Regions from separate parts of the Sporosarcina contaminans genome, predicted to be linked through region 1. Evidence: riboswitches for the same ligand, from Rfam matches in the RefSeq annotation. Region 1 holds a riboswitch; the other holds the start of a gene.

Region 1 (11,515 bases):
TTCATCGAAAAGACGAAATCGGGCAGTTAGCTCACAGCTTTCAAAAAATGACGGAAAGATTAAGCGAGAATGATCGTATACGAAAAGAATTCATTAGCGATGTATCTCATGATTTTCAATCTCCTTTATTGAATATAAAGGGGTATGCGGATTTGTTGAAAAATGAAGATTTATCAAAAATGAATCGAAAACAGTACGCAGCTGTCATTCAATCCGAAACGGAAAGGCTATCTTCTTTGACGAAACAGTTGCTATTATTGACCTCTTTGGATCAGTTATCATCCCCTTTACACCCGAAGTCGTTTCGGCTGGATGAGCAAATTAAAGAAACAGTGCGCAAATATCGATGGTTCTCTGAAGAAAAAGAAATTGCTGTTTCAATGGAATTGGATGAAGTAGCGTTTACAGGGGATCCTGCGTTTCTTGAAAAGGTATGGGAAAACTTACTTTCCAATGCATTGAAATATACAGAAGAGAAAAGCGCGGTAGATATCATTTTAACTGATGGAGAAGACCAGGTGAAAATTGAAGTGCGTGACGAAGGCATCGGGATTGCACAAGAGCATTTGCCAAGAGTATTTGATCGTTTTTACCGTGTGGATGTGTCTCGCACAAGCAAAACAGAAGGAACCGGCTTAGGGTTGTCCATCGTCCAGCAAGTTGTCCAGCTTCATCAAGGGTCGGTTTATATTGATAGTGAGAAAGGTGTTGGCACGACATTTACGATTGTTCTTCCCAAATTGTAATATGCTGTTCATGTTCCGTTCATGTTGCCTCTTTAAGATAAAGCTATAACTTGAAAGAAAGAGGAGGAATTCGGTTTGCAAGAAAAATGGAGTATACGGCTAATTCGAATTTCAGCAATTTTTGGGTTGATCGGGGCATTTTTAGGTTCTCATATGGCTGGGGCAGGATCTTATGCATTTAGACCGATACACGCGCATATTTTAGTTGTCGGATGGTTATCGGTATTTGCATGGGGCATATTCTATAAGCTGTTTAAGGTAAGGGCTAAAAAGCTGGTTACTTTTCATGCATTTACAGCGATTATCGGCTCAATCGGTTTAACAGCGGGCATGTGGTTCCAATTCATGCAGCCATTCGGTGTGAATGAAACATTCTCGCTCATTTTCTATATTGTTGGCGGAAGCATCTTGCTTATCAGCTTTGTACTGTTTGTTTTATTGACATTCCTTATTGAAAAAGAAGGAAGGAGATCATGACGGAGGGAAAATTAAAAGGAAATCGTCTTTGGTGGCTCTTCATAGGGAGTTGGCTCGTTATTGCAATTGTGCTGTCAGCACTTGCGCCGGGAAGTAAGGAGCATGTCATTGCCAATAAAGACTCAGGCCTGCCTTCAGATGCACCATCGATCGTGGCTGCGCATGAGTTGGAAAAGTATTTTCCGAATGATGGGGGCATCCCGCTCTTTGCAGTCTTCCACAAAGACGGTGAGCTGTCAGATGAAGAGATGATCCGTTTCGCACAAGCGATAGAATCTTTGACTGAGGATTATGCGTTTGATGAGATAGATGTCATTCCTTTATCCCAATTACAGTCTGAGCAGCGCGCCGCGTTTTTATCGGAGAATAAGGAAACGTTTTTCATTCCTTTATCATTGCCGCAAAATCTTGAAGGAAAGGACATGAACAAATTAGTCCAATCCATTAAGGAAACTGTTGTAGATCAAGTCGCGGATGGAATTGAATTGTCTTGGACGGGGCCTGCTGGTATCGCTGCAGATGCGGTTGAGCTGTTTAGCCAAGCGGATATTGTTTTGTTGTTATCTACAGTCGGGCTTATTTTAGTTTTGTTATTAATCATTTACCGTTCGCCTCTATTGACGTTGATTCCTTTAGTTGGAGCGGGAATCGTTTACGCAGTTGTCGATAGGATTGTCGGTTTTACAACCGCACAAGGCTGGTTCGGCGTAGATAGCCAAGCATTGTCGATTATGACGATTCTGTTATTTGCGGTCGTAACGGATTATTCTTTGCTAATTTTCTCTCGCTATCGGGAAGAGTTAAAAGTGCATGAAGATGCTAATTTAGCGATGAGGGAAACGATGCGCCATGTTAAAGAACCAATATTTTTCAGCGGCAGCACGATTGTGTTAGGTGTAGCAACTTTATTCTTTGCCCTTTATGAGCCATACCGTAACTTTGCACCCGTGTTCGCAATTGCTGCTGGTGCAATGCTTATTGCAGGATTGACGTTATTGCCGGCATTGTTTGCAGTGATTGGAAGGAAAGCGTTTTGGCCAGTCATACCGAAATATGGAGAAACAACCGTTGAAAAGAAAACGATATGGGGCAAGGTGGCGGCTGTTGTCACAAAAAAACCTTGGCAATTCATGGTTCCAATCCTATTGCTGCTTGCGTTATGTGCCTGGAATATGACAAATATGAAAGAGTCATACGACTTAATTGCATCATTTCCGGAAGATCTTTCATCAAGAGTTGGGTACGAGCGGTTAGGAGAGGACTTTTCAGAAGGAAGTTTAGCGCCGGGAACATTATTCATCGTTTCGGAAAATGAACTAGGGATGGAAAAGTTACAGAAAGTAATTGAACGAATAGAAGAAAATCCCGCCATAGCTCAAATAACGACGCAAGGAAACCCTTTGAATGAGAATGGTAACGCGGCGAAATTCTCGATTACATTTGAAGGCAATCCGTATGATGAGAAAGCATTTGATGCGGTCTTAAAGCTTCGCGAAGATAGTGAACAGATCTTAAAAGGTGCTAATCTAACGGATGCGATGTTATATATTTCTGGCGAAACGGCGATCAATGCTGATTTAAGAGACATCAATGATCGTGACACGTGGATGGTCATGATACTAATGACGGTGTTGATTACAATTATGTTAGGTCTCCAAACGAAGTCAATCGTTGCACCGATTTACATGATTGGAAGCATTTTGCTGTCGTTTGCGGCTACAGTCGGTTTAGCATACTTCCTGTTCGGCATATTTTTGGACCTTGATGGGCTTAGCTATAGGATTCCGCTCTATGCATTTGTCTTCCTTGTTGCTTTGGGGGTAGATTATTCCATTATGCTTATCGCGAGGGTCCGGGAAGAGATGAAAGTGTTGTCTTTTGATGATGCAGTGCGAAAAGGGGTAGAGCGTACCGGAGGGGTCATCAGTTCTGCAGGGCTCATTTTAGCTGCGACATTCTTAGTGCTTGCGACGATGCCGATTTATGAATTAAAGCTATTCGGTTTCATAATGGCGCTTGGCATTTTAATCGACACGTTTATCGTCCGTCCATTGCTAATTCCTTCAATATTAGTATTGTTAGGCAAATGGAGTTTTTGGCCGAAGCGTATGTAATCAATGAAAAATGCCACTTCCTTTATACGGGAGTGGCATCTTTTTTATTTCCTCTTTTAGAGTAATGTCAGTATCCATAGGGGGGTAACTCTTAAAATAGCAAGATGGAAAGGCACAGAGAAGTGGCTACCATTACGATTATTTTGTTATCCAATAGATTATCTATATTTTTGTTTATAAAAACGAGTCAAACGTTTTTAAATCGAGAATTGAACCGCAAAAAACAGGAAGAATTGTTCATCTTCTTATTAGTACACTACTTACTATAAAGGAGATGAGCCTATGAATAACAAATCAATTGGATTATATCAAGGAGTCGCGTTGTATATTGCTGCTATATTAGGTTCGGGTGTTCTTTTTTTATCTGGAATAACTGCATCAATAGCAGGTCCTGCATCTATATTGTCTTGGTTGATTGTCATTTTAATTAGTTTTCCACTTGCTTACTCCTTCGCTCGTTTAGCAAGAAAGTACCCTGATGCTGGTGGAGCAGCAATTTTTGTAAGAAATTCCTTCGGGTTTCATTTTGGCAATATCGTTGGATGGTTTTACTTTGTAACAGCGGCAGTCGGTCAAACAATCGTTTCCTTAACTGGCGCCTATTATGTCAGTCAGGCATTTGGATTATCAAGTCTCACAACAGCAGTGGTTGCCATTTTGATATTAATCATTGCAGGGGCGTTCAATTATTATGGCGTAAATGTTAGTGGGAAAGTTGCATTGGCATTGAGTTCTTTATTGCTGATTCTTTTGCTGGTAGCTGTATTTGTTTCTTTTTCAAGAATACAATGGGAGAATTTCATACCATTTGCCCCAAATGGATGGTTTGCAGTGGGAAGTGCTATAACGGTTATTTTCTGGTCCTTTTTCGGGTGGGAAGCAATTTGTAATTTGGCCGAGCACTTTAAAAGGCCAGAAAAAGATATTGTCAAAGCTTCAATGATTAGTGCAATTATAATAGGACTACTATTTTTAGGATTAAGCCTTGTAACAATTGGAACAGCAACGTATGGCAATCAAGAAAGCAGCCTATCTCCAATTGGTGTTATGATGGAAGAAACAATAGGAGTAGGGGCCAAAACCGTCACTGCAATTTTGGCGTTAATTATTTGTACAGGGACATCTAATGCTTTTGTAGCTAGCCTTACGCAATTAGGATATTCATTAAGTAGGGATGGGGCTTTCCCAAAGTTTTTTTCAAAACGACATGTAACTACTCATATTCCAAGACGAATGGTATTATTTATTATCTGTTTTTCGACAACTGGTGTGATCGTGACGAAAGCTTTAACACTGACATTTGATGATATTTTATTTATTCCAACCTCACTCGGGGTAATAGTTTATATTCTTTCGATGGCGGCAGGCGTTAAATTATTTAAAAGGAACACACTATCATGGTGGGCATCCTTGACCTCTTTGATTTTATGTTTCTTGGTCGTTCCATTTTTTCGGTTATATATATTTGTACCATTAGTTGTGTTAGCAATTTATGCAGTATATATGAATTTGAGTAAAAAGGTATTTGCCTATAAGGGGGCATGAAGTCCAATGAGTCATCAATATTACCTTTCAAAGGATACAATGTGGAAAGCAACCATATCATGTGATGCCACATATGATGGGGTATTCTTTTATGCAGTAAAAACAACAGGGATATTCTGTCGTCCTTCTTGTAAGTCTAGGATTCCGAACGATGAGAATGTTTCTTTTTTTGGATCTGCTGATGAAGCCCAAAAGGCTGGTTATAGACCGTGTAAAAGATGTAGACCTGATTTATGTGTAAGTAAATATGATCCGCTTACTTTTATTTTAGAAGATACGATCTGCTTGATAAAAAATAATTATATTCAAAACTTATCTTTAGACGATATTGCATCAAATGTGGGAGTTAGTCGCTTTCACTTAAATCGGATTTTTAAAGAACGAATAGGATGCACACCTCGAATGTACTTAGAAAAATTTAGGGTTAATAAAGCGAAGGAATTACTTTTAACTACGCAGTTTAATAGCACACAGATTGGTTATCAAATAGGGTATCAAAGTATCTCTAGTTTTTACAGTGCATTTAAAAGAAATACAGGATTCTCACCGAACCAATTTCGTACTCTTCATGTCAGAAATTGTTCAAATCAAAAGTAGGGCTGAATGTATTGCTTTTCAAATAAATGAAATGTGCCACTTCCTTTATACGGGAGTGGCGCTTTTTCGACTATTCACTTTGCGCTGTCATGTATTGTAATGTCTGTTTGATTCCTTCGTGATAGGATGTGCGAGGCAGAGGACCGATTTCAGTTTCGTATTTCGTACCATCCAACACAACCGGCTCTTCATTCAAATAGAACATTTCGACGACTTCGCGCATATTTGCATTGAAAAGACCTAAGAATCGAATCATATTTTTTGATACAGTCCGAACAGGTCGATCGTATTCGGAAAGTTCTCGGATGATCTGAACGATTTCTTCTCCGGTAATGACACCAAACCCAGGAATATTGTAGTTGTGGCCATACGCATTACTCTGCAGAGATAAATTGACCGCAGCTTTGGCCCCGTCCGGTGTGTAAATGAACTCCCTGCTAATCTTTTGGTTACCGATGTACATTGCCTTTTTATGCTGAACGGCATCTTTGAATGTGAAATGCAATAATGTATTTTCCGCATTCGGTCCGTAAAAGTCTGGAAAGTGAGCAATGATTGCTGGCACATTTGATTGTTTAACCATCTGCTCTACTTGCAATCGAATTTTACCTTTTTTCGTAGTCGGTTGCTTTGGTGTGTTTTCCGTCATTTTGGCACCGGTTGATTTGCCATAAGCATAAATGTTTTCAATCAAAATGAGCTTGGTTTGTTGGGTTTCTGCAGCTTTTAAAACATTGCCAATGAAAGGGAGCAAGTTATCTTCCCACTCAGGGTAAGGGATATTAGCCGCTTGGAAAATGATATCTGTATTTTCGGACGCAGCAATGACATCGTGTAAGTTAAAAATATCCCCTGTTTGAATCGTAATTTCCGGTCGCTCACCATACAAGTGGTTCAGCTTTTGCTCCGAGCGTGCAAATGCCGTCACTTCCACACCTCTGCTGCTTAATTCATTCACAATCGCGTAACCCATACCGCCGGATGCTCCTAATACAAGTGCTCTATTCATATATAAACCCCCAATTTATTATTTGACCACTGTTCAAATGAAGTGATAAAAGAAAGCCACGCAAATGGCTCATTTTAATTTATCCCTTTCAATAAAAACTGGACGTGTGCTTTCGCCATATCCCTTACCTCTTCATATTGGATAACATGGCGCAAATAGTGAGTAACAAAACCATGTAAGGCTAAGAAAATAGACCAAATCTCTTGAATGGATAGCTGTTTCTCACACAAACTATGCACGGTTTGCGCAAATAGCTCATACGTTTCATTCGGGCTCTGATTAAGGAAATTTCGCACTTCCTCATCTTTGATTAAAAACATAATTTCATAATGGCTTTGATGATTTAAGCCAAATTCGATATAGCCAAGTAAAATGGCTTCTAGTTTTTCAATTGGAGCGAGAGGGGCTTGTGCGATCTCTTTCAGCTTTTGTTCTAACATGCTAAAATGATCTTCCACAAGTGCGTAAAACAACTCTGCTTTACTGTTAAAGTGATAGTAAATAGCTCCGTGGCTATAACCAAGCTCTTTCGCGATTTGCCGCATCGAAACGTGCTGATATCCTTTTACGATAAATAAATCCTTTGCAGCATCCATGATCATCTCTCGACTGAGATCACGTTGCGCAGATTTTTGAGATGACATAGTACCTCCTCATTTGACCACTGTTCAAATAAATAGTAGCGATCTATTCAATTATTGTCAATTAATAAATGTGCGTTTTGTAATTAGAAGGTAAATTGAACTATTTAATTACCGATGTTAAGTCGTTTATTCATAAAAAAGGAAAGAAAACGGTTTCTTTTTAAAGGTTCAAATATCCTATACTTGGTAGGTAGTATGTAACTAAAAAACCGAAATAAAATAGTACTTTTTATTGCTAACTAAAAAAGTCTATGTTACTATTTTTAAGTACTATAGTTGGCAAACCTTTTGAAAGAAAGGGACGCAAAGCTCCAGGTCTAAAGCTAATGCAATGATGGCTGAGCTGCATGAAACTAGACATTTTTCTGGTTTTTTAATTTTGCCTATTTCTAATTTGGAAAAGGCTTTTTTATTTATAAAAACTATTTTTAGTAGGAGGAAAAGAAAGGCATGCGCTTTATAAAAAACATTCCGCTTAAATTCAAATTATTGCTTACTGTTTTCGCGATTGTCATTGCATTATTTGCTGTAACAACTACACAAAGCATTTCCCAATTGAAGAATCAGTTGGAAGGCGATCTTGAGCAAGAGCTTAAAAGCGTTGGTCTCTTGACAGCGATGCAGCTTGATTCGAAAGATGTAAAGAAGTTGTTCGATGCAAAAGATGAATCAGATTCGAATTTTGTGAAAATGCAAAATCACTTGGACTATATTTTGGATCAGCAAGGTATTATGTTTTGGAGCTATATTTGGAAGATGGAAGATGGCGGCGTCAACCCTGTCGGCTATACAAATAATTTGGGAGATGTCTATAACGTCGGTGAATTGTTCACTGATATTGCACCTGTTCATATGACAGCTGCAAAGCTTGCGATTGAAAATGATCGACCAGAAGTGACAAGTATCTTTGAAGATACATTTGGGTCATGGAGAACGGTCTTTAGTCCAATAAAAGACGAAAATGGCAATACAATTGCTGTCTTAGGTATCGACTATTCGGCTGACTATATCGAAGCAATTATTCAAAAAAGCATAACGAAGCAAATTGTCATTGCAATCATTGGGCTTGTTGTTTTGTTTGCAGTTCTGTTCTTTACAATTCTCCGTTTGCTCAGCCCGTTAAACAAAGCTGTTGTTATTGCCAATCAAGTAGCGGGCGGCGATTTGCGTGATGTGGAATTGGAAGAATCAAAAGATGAGGTCGGAAAACTATCTGGCTCTATTAAAGAGATGGTGTCCAATTTACAGCACGTCATTATGAATATCCGAAATACGTCAAACATCGTTGCATCGTCTGCGACTCAGCTGACGACAACTGCTGAAGAGTCTTACCGAAATGCAACGAATGTTTCAAAAGAAGTCGATCATCTTGCGAAAAATGCTGAGACGACGATGGTTATGACAGTTGAAACAGCTTCTGCTATGGAAGAGTCTGCAATGAGCATTCAACGAATCGCAGAATCAGCGAATACCGTTTCGGAATCCTCATACTTCACTTCAAATGCTGCGAAGGAAGGAAATGAGGTCATTCAGCAAGTTATTGCCCAAATGCAATTGATCAATGAATCAGTCAACCAAATTGATGAAACAATTCAAGGTTTGAATGAAAACTCCAATCGCATTAGCAACATTGTAGATTTCATTACAGATATTGCTGAACAAACGAATTTATTGGCGTTGAATGCGGCAATAGAGGCAGCAAGAGCTGGTGAGCATGGCAAAGGGTTCGCTGTTGTAGCAGGGGAAGTTAAGAAGTTGGCAGAGCAATCTGCTCATTCGGCTTCAGAAATTTATAAGCTCATTAACCATATCCAATCGAATTCAAACGATTCGCTATTAGTAATGGAAAAAGGAAAAGAGAATGTGCGGGTTGGGATGGATCAAACAGCAAAAGCCGGGGACATATTCCACGAAATTGTCAATTCCGCCGAACAAGTTGCAGGTCAAATCCAAGAGATTTCCGCAGCTTCACAGGAAATCTCCGCTTCTTCTGAAGAGGTGGCGGCATCCGTTAATAATATGAAAACAGCATCACAGCAATCGGCTGAACTCTCTATGAATGTATCGAAACTAACAGAAGAACAACTAAAATCGATGCAAGAAGTGATCGAGGCTTCTGAGTCATTGGACAAAACGGCTGAAGAATTGCAGTCACTGATTAAACGATTTGAACTATGAGGTGAAAAAAATGAACTTAGGGCTTACAGGAAAGAATGTACTGATTACCGGCTCCAGTATGGGAATCGGAAAAGCAATTGCATTGCAATTTGCTGAGTACGGAGCAAATGTGTTAATAAATTTTGTTGGTGATCAAGAAGTTGCCGAACAAACACGCCAAGAGGCTGAAAAATTCGGAGTCCGTGCTTTGACCTACCTTGCGGATGTATCGGATTCAAGCAAAGTACGAGACATGTTTGCCTATATGGACGAACAGCTTGGCTGCATCGATATTTTAGTGAATAATGCAGGATTTGCACAAGATGCTCCAATTACGGTAATGACAGATGAACAATGGGATCGAATGATCAAAGTCCATCTATACGGCTGCTTCAATAATAGCCGTGAAGCTGCAAAGAGAATGAAGCAGCAAAACAAAGGAAAAATCATTAATATCTCTTCTGATATCGGCAGTTTAGGTTGTGAAGAGTTCACCCATTATTCTGCAGCAAAAGGCGGCATTAATGCGTTTACCAAAGCTTTGGCGCGTGAATTAGCACCCAATATTTTGGTGAACGCGGTAGCGCCAAGCGGCACACATACAAATATTTTGAGCGCATTCGGAGACAATTACGTCGAAGAAGAATCGGCTAAATATCCGCTTAAGCGATTAGCTCAACCGGAAGAAATTGCAAAGAGCGTCTTGTTTTTAGCGTCGGACAACGCCAATTTCTACACAGGACAAATTTTAACGCCAAATGGCGGCGTCGTCATGAACGGCTAAGAAATAGACAGGAGTATACGGAACGATGAATATTGTTGTATTTGGTTTGTATTTGATTTTTATTTACTATATTGGTTACAAAGGCTATAAACGGGTTAACACAGCAGAAGATTTGATTGTAGCAGGATGGAGCATGCCACTGCCTGTCGTGACAGGCAGCTTGGTTGCTGCCATGTTAGCAGCTCCGTTTTTCTTCGCAGCAATCGGTTCAGGTTATACGAGCGGTGGTTTTGAAGGTTCCGCAACTATGGGGGGTCTCGGAACATGTATGATTTTAGGCGCGCTCATTTGGACAAAACCGCTTAGAAGATTAAGAGGCTGGACGTTGGCCGACTATTATGGATTACGATATGGCAGTAAAAAGTTAGGTGCGTATACGGGCATCGTAATGGCGGTCGCTTTCGGTGTCTTCAATGCTGGGGCACTGACAGTTGGTGGTACGTATATTATCCAACAACTTTTCCAAATTGATTTTATCCCGGCAGCCATCTTGTTCGTTTCATTGACGGCTTTATACTCTGTTATCGGAGGTTTATGGGCAGTTGCTTATACGGAAATTGTGCAAGGGGCACTTGCTATTGCCGGTATTTTGGGAATCTCGATTTTTATATTCTTCTATTATCCGGACGTTACATTTAATCCGGAATGGTGGAATATTAGTGAGTTATTGAAGCGTGGCGGGGTAGAGTTCTGGACGCTGTACTTAGTATTGGCATTAGGGGACATACCTGCAGTCGATTTAGGGCAAAGGGTAGCCGCGGCGAAAAGCCCGCGGGTTGCTCAGAAGAGTATGATTATCGCAGGTTCCATTGTCATTGCGATCAGCTGGATTCCGGGTATGTTAGGGGAAGCGTTCAAGTCGATATATCCGAACAGCTCCAACCCGGAAACGTTAATGCTTGCTTTTGCGCAAGGATATTTCCCACCGATTTTAGCGGCAATTTTCTTAACTGCAATGGCGGCTATGGGGATGTCGACTGTAGCAGCTTGCTACGTGGCGACTTCAGGAATTGTAACGAAAAACATTTACTTGGATTTCATTAATAAAAATCCCGATCCGAAAAAGCTATTGTTTATCTCAAGAAGTGTCATCCTGTTTAGTGCTGTTTTAGGCTTTGTATTGGCAATCGGCGCACAAAAAGTTATCGACTTGGCCTACTTAGCGTGGGATATCGTGTTTGTAACGCTATTCTGGCCGATCGTATTAGGACCATTCTGGAAACGGGTGAGCACGCCGGCAGTTTGGGCAAGCATCACGGTTGGTCTCGTCTATTATATGATTACTTCATTTACCGGCGTACCAGGTCCTACGACTACTTCCGAAGGATTCCTTGGCTTACTGGATGAATTATGGCATGTGCCGGGCTTCTCAGGTGTAGTTGTTTCTGGTGTGACAATTATTGTACTAAGCTTCCTGATCCCACCATCCCAGCATGTATTGG
Region 2 (12,422 bases), on a different contig from region 1:
ATATAGTACATGCTGTTCTCTTTCAGAATAGGTGATAGGCCAAGACGTTCCCCAAGTGGACCGAGGGATACGATTTTTTCGATCTCGATGTCTCTTTGGAGCGGCATTCGTTGCAATGAAATTTCCTCAGATTCCTCAGATTCATCCGTCACCATGAGCAGTTCTCCGTCTGCAATGCCGGACATATGTAAATAATATGGAATGGACATGGTGTCAAAGCCGTTTTCATCGCCGAATCTAACTCTTGAGGAGTAGCCGCCATCTTGGGTAAAGCCAGAATTATTCACACTATAAAATAGTCCATCTTGAAAACCCGTCACCTCCCCAGTATGCTCTTCAGTTTCCATTGGAAATGTCTTCAATCCCGTAGAATTTATCAAAAATACATTGCTCCGATCCTCCATAAAAAATGCGTCGTTTGTTGCAAGAACGGTGCCTAACTCTAACCCTTCCATTTCGTAAATATCCGTATCACCTTTATTGTCAACGAACACGGCAAAGCTCAGTCCGTCACGGTTCATATCCTGATCGGCAGTTGTGGAGAAATATAGTATCGTTTTTGTAGTCTCGATAAGCTGTGGGGGTAATGTTTTGTAAGATAATGTAGAAATAGAAGATTGCCGGTTGAAAGCGAAAAAAGAAACGCAAATAATAGCGATCAAACAGATCAGTCCACCAATTAACCACTTTTTATTCATAGCTTTCCGCCTCCTAAGGGGAAACGGAACGAAGCACCATTGGAGTCGTGGGTATTGCTTCGTTCCGCGATACTTTAAATTTTGCGCTTAAGCTGTGTTTGCGGTGCGTCACGTACATCCCTTGGATATACGCCGAACCCTTTATCGACATCAAGGTCCAAGTTACCGTTCAGTTTGAATGCCGACCAAATCAACTTTGAACAGTTTTTAGCACCGTTATGGCCTGTATTGCGGTTGTTGGCGAAATTGAGCGAATATGGTTGACCAATTTGACTGTAAGCCCATGATGTGGCGTTATTTTTGTTGTTAAGGGTTGTTGATATCGATTTAACAACAGCCCCTTTATCTACCTTCCGAACGTTCGCTGAAATACTGCGAACGCCTGAAGGGTAAATTGATTCCACGATAACATTGCTGGAATAGTATAAACCGACATGCCCATGATTCACGTATGCGGTTGCGGAAGGGGTATAATAAAAATCCCCACGAGAGCTCGGACCGACGATGTAAAGCGCGGATCCGCCGCCACCTTGGATTTCCGCATCTTCAGAAGCAGAGTAATCTTCATATTCTTCGGATAGTTGTTTTGCTTCCAAAGCTGCCATTTCATTTTGATTTTCAATCTCTTTATACATTGCTTCGTAAATTTCTTCCTCGCTCATACCGGTGGAAAGGACCAACTCTTCCACTTGTTCAGCGAGTTCTTCCGCTGTGACGCCGGGTTGCATGGAGACGATTTGATCTGCGTACGAGATGGTTGATGCTTGGACGGAAAACTGTGTACTACCAACAAGGAACCCTGCCAAGACAAATGTGACAACCTTTTTCATGATCTCTTCTCCTTTGGGAAGCCGGCTGGCCAGTCCGCCTTCTAATAGTATGTTGTCCAACATACTATTAGTATAGCATCTTGTATAGAATAGTTTAAATATTGGTTAAATACATAATTAATGAACTGACGTAGAGCGGGACGTGGAAGAAACGACATTTCATTTGTTTATTTGACAAAACAATTAGCAAATCAACCTATTGAACAGCTATGAAATCGGGGAGAAAAAGAAAAAGTTAATAGAAAAAAATAGATCGTTTCTTCTATATAAAGGAAGGAAGAATCATTTGTCTATCGGCAAATCAAATTTTAAAGTTAGAATATATGTAATTATTAAATTATTTACTTGAAAGTATATGAGCTTTTCATTACAATTAAATGTAAGAAGATGGATTGGAGGAAATTTTATGCATATCGGCATCCGAATCCGGAAATTACGGGAAGCAGTAGGATTGTCTCAAAAGGAGGCGAGTACCGGTATTATTTCCGCCTCCCATTATAGCAATATTGAAAGTGGACGTTTTGAGCCTTCTAAAGATGTTCTTGAATTGCTTGCCGATCGGTTTAACGTTCCAGCTCCATATTTGTACAAGCATCATACGCATGATTCAGAACTGCAAAGCGTATTGATGAAGTATGAACATCTGCTCAGAGAAAACATGGAAGATCTTCCCCGTTTTAAAGCAAAACATGCCACCAAATTTACGTACATTCCATCATTATCGCAAGAAGCTATCTATAACTTGTTGCAATACGCCGAACTGGTAAAAGCTGGCCAAATAACCGAAGCCCAGAAACACTACTCTACAGAAATTGCCCACATCCCCAGGAATTCAATTAAGACTCTTGGAACACCACTGAATGGAATATCCACATACATCTTAGGCTTGTATGATTACTTCAATAAACAGTATCTACAAAGCATAGAACAATTCAAAGACGCCCTTGAAATGATAAAAGATGATTATACAAGAGCGAAGATCTATTACAATATTTCACTCGCACTCTATCATTTATATGACTATGCCGAAGCACTTCAATATGCTTATAAAGCACAGCATGGGTATTTGGAGCTCCATGATTGGACTGCCACCGGCGATTGCTATAATTTAATTGCCGCTTTGTACTTGGAACAACAAAAATATGCTGAAGCTTTTCCACATATTAAAAAGGGATTGAGTGTATTAGGCGGACAAATAAACGAAACGACTGCAAGGCTTTATCACAATTTGGCGATTGTCCAATGGCATGAAAAAAACTACTATGACGCACTTAAAACGATTAACCAAAGCATAGAAATGAAGCAGCGATTGAATAGCTCCAATCTATTTGTATCGTACAAAATGAAACTAACGATATTGAACAGCATGGAAGACTTCATGGCAGTTGGGGAAATCATTAGGCTAATCCGGCGAATGCCATTGTCGGAAAGGGAATGCATGCAATTAAATTACTTTGAAGCAAAGATGTTCCATGCAGTTCATGAGTTCCAACGCTATGAACAGAGTATGCTGTTGTGCATCCGTTATTTTTATTCTCATGAAGAATGGAAAGAGTTGAAAGATGCGTCACGGCATATGGCACTCTATTATGCAAACCGAAAAAGATATAAGTTAGCACACGAATGCCAGACATTATGCATTGTCGCTTATGAACGACTCACAAGGGAAAGGAGGTGAAGGAATTGAAGAAGCGGATCATCTATTTAAGTTTTGCATTTGGCATTATGCTATGTCTTGCATGGAGCCCAGCTGATATCGAAATTCAAAATGAGCCAGATGTAGGGCCTCCGCATGTATTGAACTAATTCATAGTGTATTCGCCAGAAGTTGTCTATTGTTAAAAGAAAGTCAGCTATACAAGGTAAACTGTGCCCTTTGTAAAGGATTGCTGAAGCTACTGTCTGTATTTTACAGGCGGTAGCTTTTTAAAATTCCACTGACCTCAATAATAATTGTAGTACGTCATATATCTTATGGTTTCTTGCTTTACCTGTTCTAATGTTACACATTCTTTTATAGAGGTTTCATCTTTAAAATGCCCAAAGTACGATTCTTGGGATGCGTTGTCCCAACAGTTTCCTCGACGTCCATCTTATAAGGTACAGTTTAAGCGATATGCTGGATTTTTTTTATTTTTTATCTTTCCAGACAAATCAAATCCTGCTACAGTCCTATACATCAAGTTGCACAAAACTTCCAGTTAAATTATACTGATAATAGGTTAGTAAATTGCTATTATTACGTTAAATTTTGTGATAGAAACATAATTATATAAAGGGGTTGGGGGTTTAATGATGAAGAAACAGAGCTATCAAAAAGCATTCAAAGCGACATTGGCAACGGCAGTAGTTGGTGGAGCGTTTGTTGCGGCAGCGCCAGTACATACAAAGGCGGAAACGCCATCATTTTCTGATGTAAGGGATATACCAAGCCATCACTTTTACGAAGCGGTTATGAAATATTCTGCGGCTGGTATGATTAGCGGATATGCGGATGGTACGTTCAAGCCAGGCCAGAACATTACACGACAAGATGCGGCAAAGCTGTTGGCAATGGTATTGGATTTGGATACAAATAATGTGAAAGATCCGGGCTTCAAAGATGTGAGCAAGACGAATGCGTATTATAAATATATCGCTGCGCTTGTTGAAGAGGGTATCATTTCAGGTTATGAGGATAATACATTTAGACCGAATGATAGCTTAACAAGAGCGCAAATGTCCAAAATCCTTGTGCTTGGATTTGATTTGGAGGATCAGCCGATCTATCTTCCATTTACGGATATTAATGAAAGACAATGGCATATGGAATTTGTCCGCACACTTTATGCACATGATATTACGACAGGCACAACACCGACTACTTTCTCACCAAACGCATTTGTAACACGTGGTCAAATGGCTTCATTTGTTTTTAGAGGAGAAGCGTTTGTAACGCCAAAAGTAGATGAGGATCAAGTGGCGGTCGATGCAGCTGCCGACCAAATAAAAGCGGGTGCGGTCACAGTTTCTGGCGGCCCATCGGCAACTGCTCAAAACAAATTGGCAGCCGTCCAAAAATATGTAGATTCTCTCATAGCTGAAAAAGGCGTCACTGCAAAAGCAGCTGAAGGAAAAGAGGCAGGAAGCTATGTCGTAACCCTTACAAAAGGTGATTCGACAGCTGAAAAAACGATTGAAATGAAGTTTGACTATGCAGCAGATGATCGCTTCGTAACAGAAGTGAAGGCAATCAATGCGAAACAAGTCGAAGTGAAATTTGCGACTGCAGTTTCGAAGTCTTCTGTCTTAGATGGAACCAATCATGTACGAAACATTATGTTTACATCGGTATCCGGTTCGACAACGAACCCAGGAAAACTAACAGGTGTCCTATCCGAAGATGGAAAAACATTAACAATTACAGCTGACTGGATTTTTGACGGAGAATATGCGGTGAAAGCGACAGATGCCATTCAGGCGGCAAATGGCGGGAAGTTCGAGGAGTACACGGAGATCTTGAAGGCGAAGGATACGGTAGCACCAAAATTTGTATCGGGCTCCGCCACTGCGAAAACGTCAACGAATTCATTTGCAGTGCTATTCGATGAGCCAGTTAACGCAGCGGGTGTCATTGCATATGTCAATGATACAGTTGCTACAGTCACTAACGATCCGTCCAATCCGAACCGTTTAAATGTAACAGCAAGCAAACAAATCGAGGCTGGTACAACTGCAACGGTGAAATTGCTGAACGTGAAAGACTATGGCAACAATTTTGCATCTCCAAACCCGGTGGAAGCATCCATTAAAATTACTGCAGATACGGTAGCGCCATCTGTCAAAGATGTCAAAGTGATCGGCGAAAACCGGATTGAATTGACGTACGACAAAGAAATGAACATCGCATCCTTTACAGGAAAAGCGCGCCTTGTTCATTCGAACGGAACGATTACTCATTTAACTGCAGCTGCAGGCAAAGATGCGAAAACAGTTGTTTTAACAGGGACAAATGCATTTTATCAAGATAAATATAATGCAGTCTTGTTTGTCGATGCGGATGTGAAAGATACGGTAGGTAACAATGCCGAGCTGTATTCAACAAATGTAACATTGGAACGAGATACGATAGCTCCTGCGCTCATAAACGTTGAATACAAAGACGGAAAGATTGTAGCGAACTTTACGGAAGATATTGCCATGGGCAGATACAATTCAGTAACGGTTATCGACCAACGAACAGGAGTGGCTACACCGGTCAATCTGAATTACTACAACTCGCAAAACTCAACGATTACGAATAATATATTATCCATTCATTATCCATTACCGAATGGTACGTATCAATTGCGTATTCCAGCTAATACAGTAGTGGATAAAGCAGGCGTTCCAAATCCAAATGCGATTGCAACACAAACGTTTGTCGTAGAAAATGGAACTGTTTATGATGCTGTTCGTCCAGTTGTTACAGGGGTTACGACAGGTTCATTGCCAAACGGATCTTACTATGGCGAACAAGCTGCAACTTACACTGTTTCTGATGCGGACAGTGGTGTAAACTTGGATACCGTCCAAGACATCAATAACTATACTTGGGATAACAAAGCATTGCCGGTCGGTTCTTACGTTACAACTTCTATCACTGGAACGGCTGATCGGGCAACATCTGTGGTCGTGACAGTGCATGTTCCGTCATCCGGAATTCCGTCAACTAAAACGGCGCTATTTACTGTAAACAATATCCGAGACAATGCGGGCAACACAATTGCATCGCCTGGGGCAGGAAATGTAACATTCTATAGTGGAGTACAGCCAGAGCTGACTTATGCTTCAGTCAGTCCTGACGGGTCTTCGCTAATCTTAGAATTTAGTAACACGATCAGAGCATTGGATGCAAATGATCTTGAAATTACTTTAGATGGTCATATTTTAGATGGAAGCTCGATTGCTTCAATAGAGCGCTCTAGGACGGATGCTACATTTATAGCGAATATTAGAGCGTCAGTAGCAGATAACGTGCCGATTGATGGTAGAATTAGGGATGTCATTTACTTTGATACAAACGGAAATGGCAAATATGATTATGGCGATTATATTATCGAAGTAGTCGACTCATCTAAATATTCACGTGGCGCAAGAAACTCGGAATACGTTGACTTATACCCTCTTCGAAACAAATTAAGTGTCAGATTAGTTTATGATCGATTTTCACCTGTGCAAGATTATGAGGGCAACGAAGCAATCTTTAATCGAGATATTTATGTGAAGTAAAATTGATTTGATAAATTGGATAGGAATAAGGCTTTGTGGAGAGAAATCTCTGCGAAGCCTTTTTTGCATTCAATGGATTGTAATCTGTGGAGTAGACGATTTCCAATTATATCGCTGCCTCGTTAGACAAGCAATTACACCAAAGTAGAATACTACAGTAGACGAATTGGCCATTGAAAGATTACTCGTAAGAGGGAGGTTGTCCGAACTTAATGTACCTATACTAAGAATAGTTTGAAAAACATACAACTTTCTTTCAAATGGGGGAGATGAATTAAGAGGTGCAGAGCGATGAAGAAAGTATTAGGAAGTTGCATTCTATTAGTTATTTTATTAAGTGCAGGGACGACGATTTATGCATATTCAAATCTAACACAGAATCTCTATAGCTGGTATGAAGATGCGTTTCAGCAAAAAAGCGAGATTTTGGGAACTGTGACAGGAGTACAAATTGCAGATGGTTTAGCAGATTTCAACCAGTTTGTAACGGAATCAAAAAAATCCTTTCACACAGTCCTTGATATTCTGCGTGATGAAAGCATCAAGAATACACAAACAGATATCGAAATACAACAGGCTGAAATGGTTAAAGAGCTAAATGAAATCGTTGCAGACTTGCAGCAAGACAGCTTCGATGATTATATCAACGAGCTTAATATCGAAGCCGACATCACATTCGAAGTAGAACAGATGATAGAAGAACTATTGGATGAGTAAACGATAATCAAAGGAGAGAATTACATGCTAAAAACAGTTAAAGGAAAAGTCATTGCAGGAACAGTCGCGATTGGATTGCTATCGGGAGTAGGAGTTGCCCTCGGTGCAACAGATGCAGGGACACATTTGAAAAATTGGTATGACGCACAATTTACTAAATCGAGCAATCAAATTACCGAAGCTGTTGCAAACTACGGTGAGGGCAAAGTTGATGGGCTTTTGACTGAATATAATGGACTGAAAGAAGATGCGTCAAATAAAATTGGCGAGCGAGGGGAATTCGTTACAGCAGCAACGAACAAAGGAATTGAAGCTAGTGCCAGAAATCATATCGATTCGATAAAAGAGCAAAAAGCACATATCGAAAGCTATCTATCGAGCCAATTCAAGTCGCTTAAAGATTTTGCCGCAGGGTTGATTAATGAAACTGGCCAAAAAGCATTGGAATATGCTAATGAAGATTTAAAGAAACATGCAAATACAGCTGGAAGCGAAGCGCAGAAGAAAATGATTGAAGACGTTAAAGCGACGACAGAAAATGCAGTTAATGATTTAGAGGAAACCATTAAATATGCAAAAGAGGATCTTCAAGCACAGTTAGATAAAAATACAGATTTAACGATTGAAGAAATTAAGGCACTGATCGATGCGAAAATCGATGAGCTTCGTACAAAAATCACGCAGTTAAATAATAACTTGATAGCCGAACAAGATAAAATCATCACTATGGTTGGAAAGAGACTTCTATTGGAAGCTCAGGCGGAATTGGATGCAATCGTAGAAGGCATTAATAAATAATATCGCCGAAAGACAATAAGGACCTGCTGTATGGGGGTCCTTATTTACCTTGATCGGAGGGATGGTGTATATGAAACTTCCAAACATAAGCTTCAAAAAAGTATGTATATTATGTGCAGTATTATTACTGAGTATAGCGCTTGGTACTGGAATGAATAAGGCGTTCGCAGGTCAAAATATCCAAAGTTTATTTACGAGTTGGTTCATAACGAAAAAGGAAGCTTCGATTGAGCAAATCGACCAGGCGATAGCGAGTGAAAAAGAACGGCTCATGGGTGAATTGAGAGAGGCAATAAGAGAAGAAATATTGCGGGCAGATGCTGAATTGGCACAATTCACTGCGGAAGAAACAGCTTTACGAGTTAAAATGCTGCAAGATTATGCAGCAAATCTTCTTGGTGGTTTGCAGATTGATCTAACAGACGAGAAAGCAGCAATTATAGCAGACTTGGATGCCGCTCTTGCCGAAGCGATGGCACAATTAGACTATTATAGTAAAATGACTCCGCCGGTTTCCAATCCGAATCCGGGCGGTAGCAATGGAAATATGCCAGAGACAAATGATGATGCAGACGCAATTGGAGAAGAAGGAAATCTTGGGAAGGAGAAAGAAGAATCAGAAGAAACAGATGGAGAATTACTTGAGGAAGAGAAAGGCACTGCAGAAGGAACGAATCCAGATGCCGAGTTGGGCGAGGAAATAGATTTGCCTATAGATGAGGAAACAGATGAAGAAGATGACAGCATTCCAGCAGATGAAACAACTGAGGAAGAGGAACGTACTGAAGTTGAGGAGCCTATAATCGCTGTATTACCGATTGATCTATAAAATTAAAAAGCTTCGCGTCATTTGCGAAGCTTTTTTAGCATCAATTTGCCATATACGTTACTAATCCGATGGCATTTGCAAATAAGGCAGCATGTGTACGATCGGATAGTTCCAACTTTGAAAGAATTTGGCTAACATGTTTTTTCACTGTGTACTCAGTTATAAACAAGGCCTGTGAAATTTCTTTATTGGAATATCCTTTTCCTAATTTCAATAAAACCTCCATTTCCTTTGGTGTTAACTGTTCGATACTGTCGTATTGATTCGAATGCAATCGATGTGAATTGATTTTGAACTCAACAATACTACTATCGTAATATTTTCGACCTTTCTGGATGATCTGCAATGCGTGTAAGATTTCTTCCGGCAAGGCTTCCTTCAAAATTAATCCTTCTACACCGATCTCCTGAGCTCTCCAGAAATCTTTTTTACTAATGGAAGAAGTGAAAATGAGAAATTTGCCAGCATATCCTCTTTTTTTAGCTTCAACGATGAAATCCAAACCATACTCTTGTCCCAACTGTAAATCGACGATAAATAGATCAGGCTTAACTTTACTAAGTAGTTTCATTGCATCTGCATTATGATCAGCTTCCCCGACCACTTCATATCGCTGATCCGCCGCAAAAAGGGAAACTAACCCTTTCCTCATTACAGGATGATTCTCTACAATTCCAATACGCATCCGTCCATATCCACCTTTCCGTCAAAATAAAAACCCGAGTAGCTCGACAAAAGGTCGAAGTCTAATCAGGCCGGTTGCACCAGTAACTCCATACATCTTAGGTGCCCAAATAAGAGATGTATTTCATCGTTTCCAAATGTATTTAGTAACTATGTATAGTATATATAAAGAAAAATGAATACTTTGTCAGTTTATGGAGGTAAATTGATTCTATTTTTGTTTTTTTGGGTAGATTTTTATGATCAGATCAAATTGTTTAAAGTTTAAGTGGGCGGACTAAAGCAGTTTATTGACGGATAGGATTGATTAGTTCTATGCGGGGATTTTCGGACAATTATGAATGCAAACTGCGATATTCATCCCCCACGGTTAGTATTTATACCCCATTATACGTTGAAGGTTTTTGTATTTGATAGAGTATGAAGTCATATATTGTATTAATGAACTTTGTGGAAATGGCCATTGACTAGTTGTTTATTGACATTCTACGCTTCAAACGAATGCTTTGCCAATCAAACAAATGGAGGAGAAAGCTTTGTATTATCCGTATATTCATCAGCAGGTGAAAAAAACTTCCCGGCACATTACGGTTGTAGGAAACGGGAAGGTAGCGGTTGAGCCAAATGTTGCAACCATTCATTTGGAAATCAATACGCGAAGCGAAGAGCTGCAAGAGGCACAGCAGGAAAATGCGGCTTTGACGAATCAAGTAATTCAATCGTTACTTCGTTTGGGCGTGCCAAGGGAAAATATTCAAACAGTGGCTTATACGATTTTCCCTAGATATGATTTTCGTGATGGAGAACAAATTTTTCGAGGATATGAAGTGACGAATGCAATTGCAGTGACGCTAACGGATGTTCAGCAAGCGGGCGCTGTGATTGATGTTGCAGTTGCGAATGGAGCAAACAGGGTGACAAATGTAGAATTTTCAGTTGAAGACATTGAGCTCCATAGGCAGGAAGCTATTGTTAAAGCTTTAAAAAATGCTCAATCGAAAGCACGGACAATTGCAGAAACATTGCATTTGCAAATAGACCCTCAACCAGTCAACATCATTGAAGTTGAGAGAAGCGGACAGCCGGTCGCTTTCAAATCGGTCGCCATGTCGGATAGTACGACGCCGATTGAAGGGGGGCAAATTATGATCCAATCAACGATGAGAGTGCAGTACGAGTATTGAAATGTGGGAGTTGGATGCGTGTTTGTAATGAGAAACAAAAAGATACTATTTTTCTATAATTATTTTGGCAAGCCGATCAGGCTATTTCTGATTGGCCTGCCTTTGTATTTTATTTTGAAGGGGGAAGCTGTATAACCGTATCTTAGAAAGGCATCGGCACGAGTTGTCAATCAACCCTCTTTTCGCTCATCAGATCACTGACTGTACCAATTTGGAGATTTTTCGCTTTGATTTCCGTAAGCATTGTATCTAACCCTTTTACGACCGGATCAGTTGGATGCATGAGAATCATCGTGCCGTTTTCCACTTGAGATACAACTCGTCTCACCATTTCAGAAGGTTTCGGTTTTTTCCAATCGACTGTATCGACTGTCCATAAAATTGTTTTCATATTCAATTCGTGTGCGGCTTCAATTGTTTGCTGATTGAAGCTTCCGCTCGGCGGTCCAAACCATTTTGGCTGGACACCGATTGCTTGGTAGATGACCTCATTTGTCTTTTGGATTTCTTCTAAAGTTTCGGCTTTGGAGCGTTGCTGAAGGTCAGGATGGCTATACGCATGATTGCCAATTTCATGCCCTTCATTGTATATTAACAAAGCAATATCCGGATTCTTTTTCACCCAGCTACCGTCGAAGAAAAATGTTGCTTTCACTTGATGGTCATTCAAAATGTTGAGGATGGGCGGAATGAATTCATTTCCCCAGGCAACATTAATGAGCAAGGACACCATTGGCTTTTCGGGATTCCCTCTGAAGATCGGCTGAGGAGGTGATAGATCATCCAAATGGACAGCGGGCGGTACTTCTTCAAATACAAGTTTGGCATGATCGAACTTGCCGGCTTTCTTCATTTTATTGTACGAAGCTTTTACATCAATGCGCTGCCCATTGTATCCAGGAATCGCCTTCCAAACCCGATCGATTTTTGCATCGATCGGCTCAATATCAAATTGTTTGGCGTATAGCTGGATTTTTTTATAGAGCGTGTCGTTTTCCGAATCGGCACTGAGAGAAGTGGCATAGCTTACAAAAGTGGCGCTTCCGATTGCTGCGATCAAAACGCAAACGAGCATAATCCATTTATATGTTTTCAACTCAAGTCCTCCATCTATTCTGTTTGCTTTAAGATTCCCGATTTCATTGGATCAATACTTGGATATGTATCGTTCGTCGATGAAAGTGGGATTGGTGGGGATTAAGCGTCTATTTAATGGTGTTATGCGTTTTTGACGAGGCTTTTGCGTTTGGGGGATGGGTTATGTGTTTTTTGTTTGCTATAAGGAAGTTACATACATGCCTGTAAAAGTAGCCCGATGGGAAAGGGAATTATGTTGAATTTGGATAAGAGCAATGTGCATTGTTTAGTTTGTATTGTTAGGACACGTATAGCTGTCCAACGACTACATAGTGGACTGTTCTGGGTTTTGTCC

What was found. A riboswitch is a leader RNA that binds a small molecule or an ion and turns the genes downstream of it on or off. The one in region 1 is predicted to bind cyclic di-GMP.
Region 2: it holds a riboswitch for cyclic di-GMP, as region 1 does, so the genes downstream of both, ACFQ38_RS12530 (response regulator) here and ACFQ38_RS13385 (methyl-accepting chemotaxis protein) in region 1, are expected to answer to the same signal.

The regions. Positions count from the first base shown of each region.
Region 1 is NZ_JBHTLT010000111.1:202-11,716, reverse strand. Features, by position in the region: gene ACFQ38_RS13420 (sensor histidine kinase) at 1-746, shown strand, start outside; gene ACFQ38_RS13415 (hypothetical protein) at 822-1,223, shown strand; gene ACFQ38_RS13410 (MMPL family transporter) at 1,220-3,337, shown strand; partial or broken gene ACFQ38_RS13405 (APC family permease) at 3,620-4,947, shown strand; gene ACFQ38_RS13400 (bifunctional transcriptional activator/DNA repair enzyme AdaA) at 4,889-5,479, shown strand; gene ACFQ38_RS13395 (SDR family NAD(P)-dependent oxidoreductase) at 5,550-6,488, opposite strand; gene ACFQ38_RS13390 (TetR/AcrR family transcriptional regulator) at 6,563-7,132, opposite strand; cyclic di-GMP riboswitch class I at 7,401-7,483, shown strand; gene ACFQ38_RS13385 (methyl-accepting chemotaxis protein) at 7,583-9,310, shown strand; gene ACFQ38_RS13380 (SDR family NAD(P)-dependent oxidoreductase) at 9,321-10,073, shown strand; gene ACFQ38_RS13375 (sodium:solute symporter family protein) at 10,099-11,515, shown strand, end outside.
Region 2 is NZ_JBHTLT010000100.1:827-13,248, forward strand. Features, by position in the region: gene ACFQ38_RS12485 (hypothetical protein) at 1-698, opposite strand, end outside; gene ACFQ38_RS12490 (hypothetical protein) at 773-1,528, opposite strand; gene ACFQ38_RS12495 (helix-turn-helix domain-containing protein) at 1,935-3,206, shown strand; gene ACFQ38_RS12500 (hypothetical protein) at 3,212-3,334, shown strand; partial or broken gene ACFQ38_RS12505 (IS3 family transposase) at 3,472-3,615, opposite strand; gene ACFQ38_RS12510 (S-layer homology domain-containing protein) at 3,821-6,778, shown strand; gene ACFQ38_RS12515 (hypothetical protein) at 7,070-7,495, shown strand; gene ACFQ38_RS12520 (hypothetical protein) at 7,520-8,293, shown strand; gene ACFQ38_RS12525 (hypothetical protein) at 8,364-9,122, shown strand; gene ACFQ38_RS12530 (response regulator) at 9,163-9,807, opposite strand; cyclic di-GMP riboswitch class II at 9,867-9,950, opposite strand; gene ACFQ38_RS12535 (SIMPL domain-containing protein) at 10,343-10,990, shown strand; gene ACFQ38_RS12540 (polysaccharide deacetylase family protein) at 11,157-12,086, opposite strand.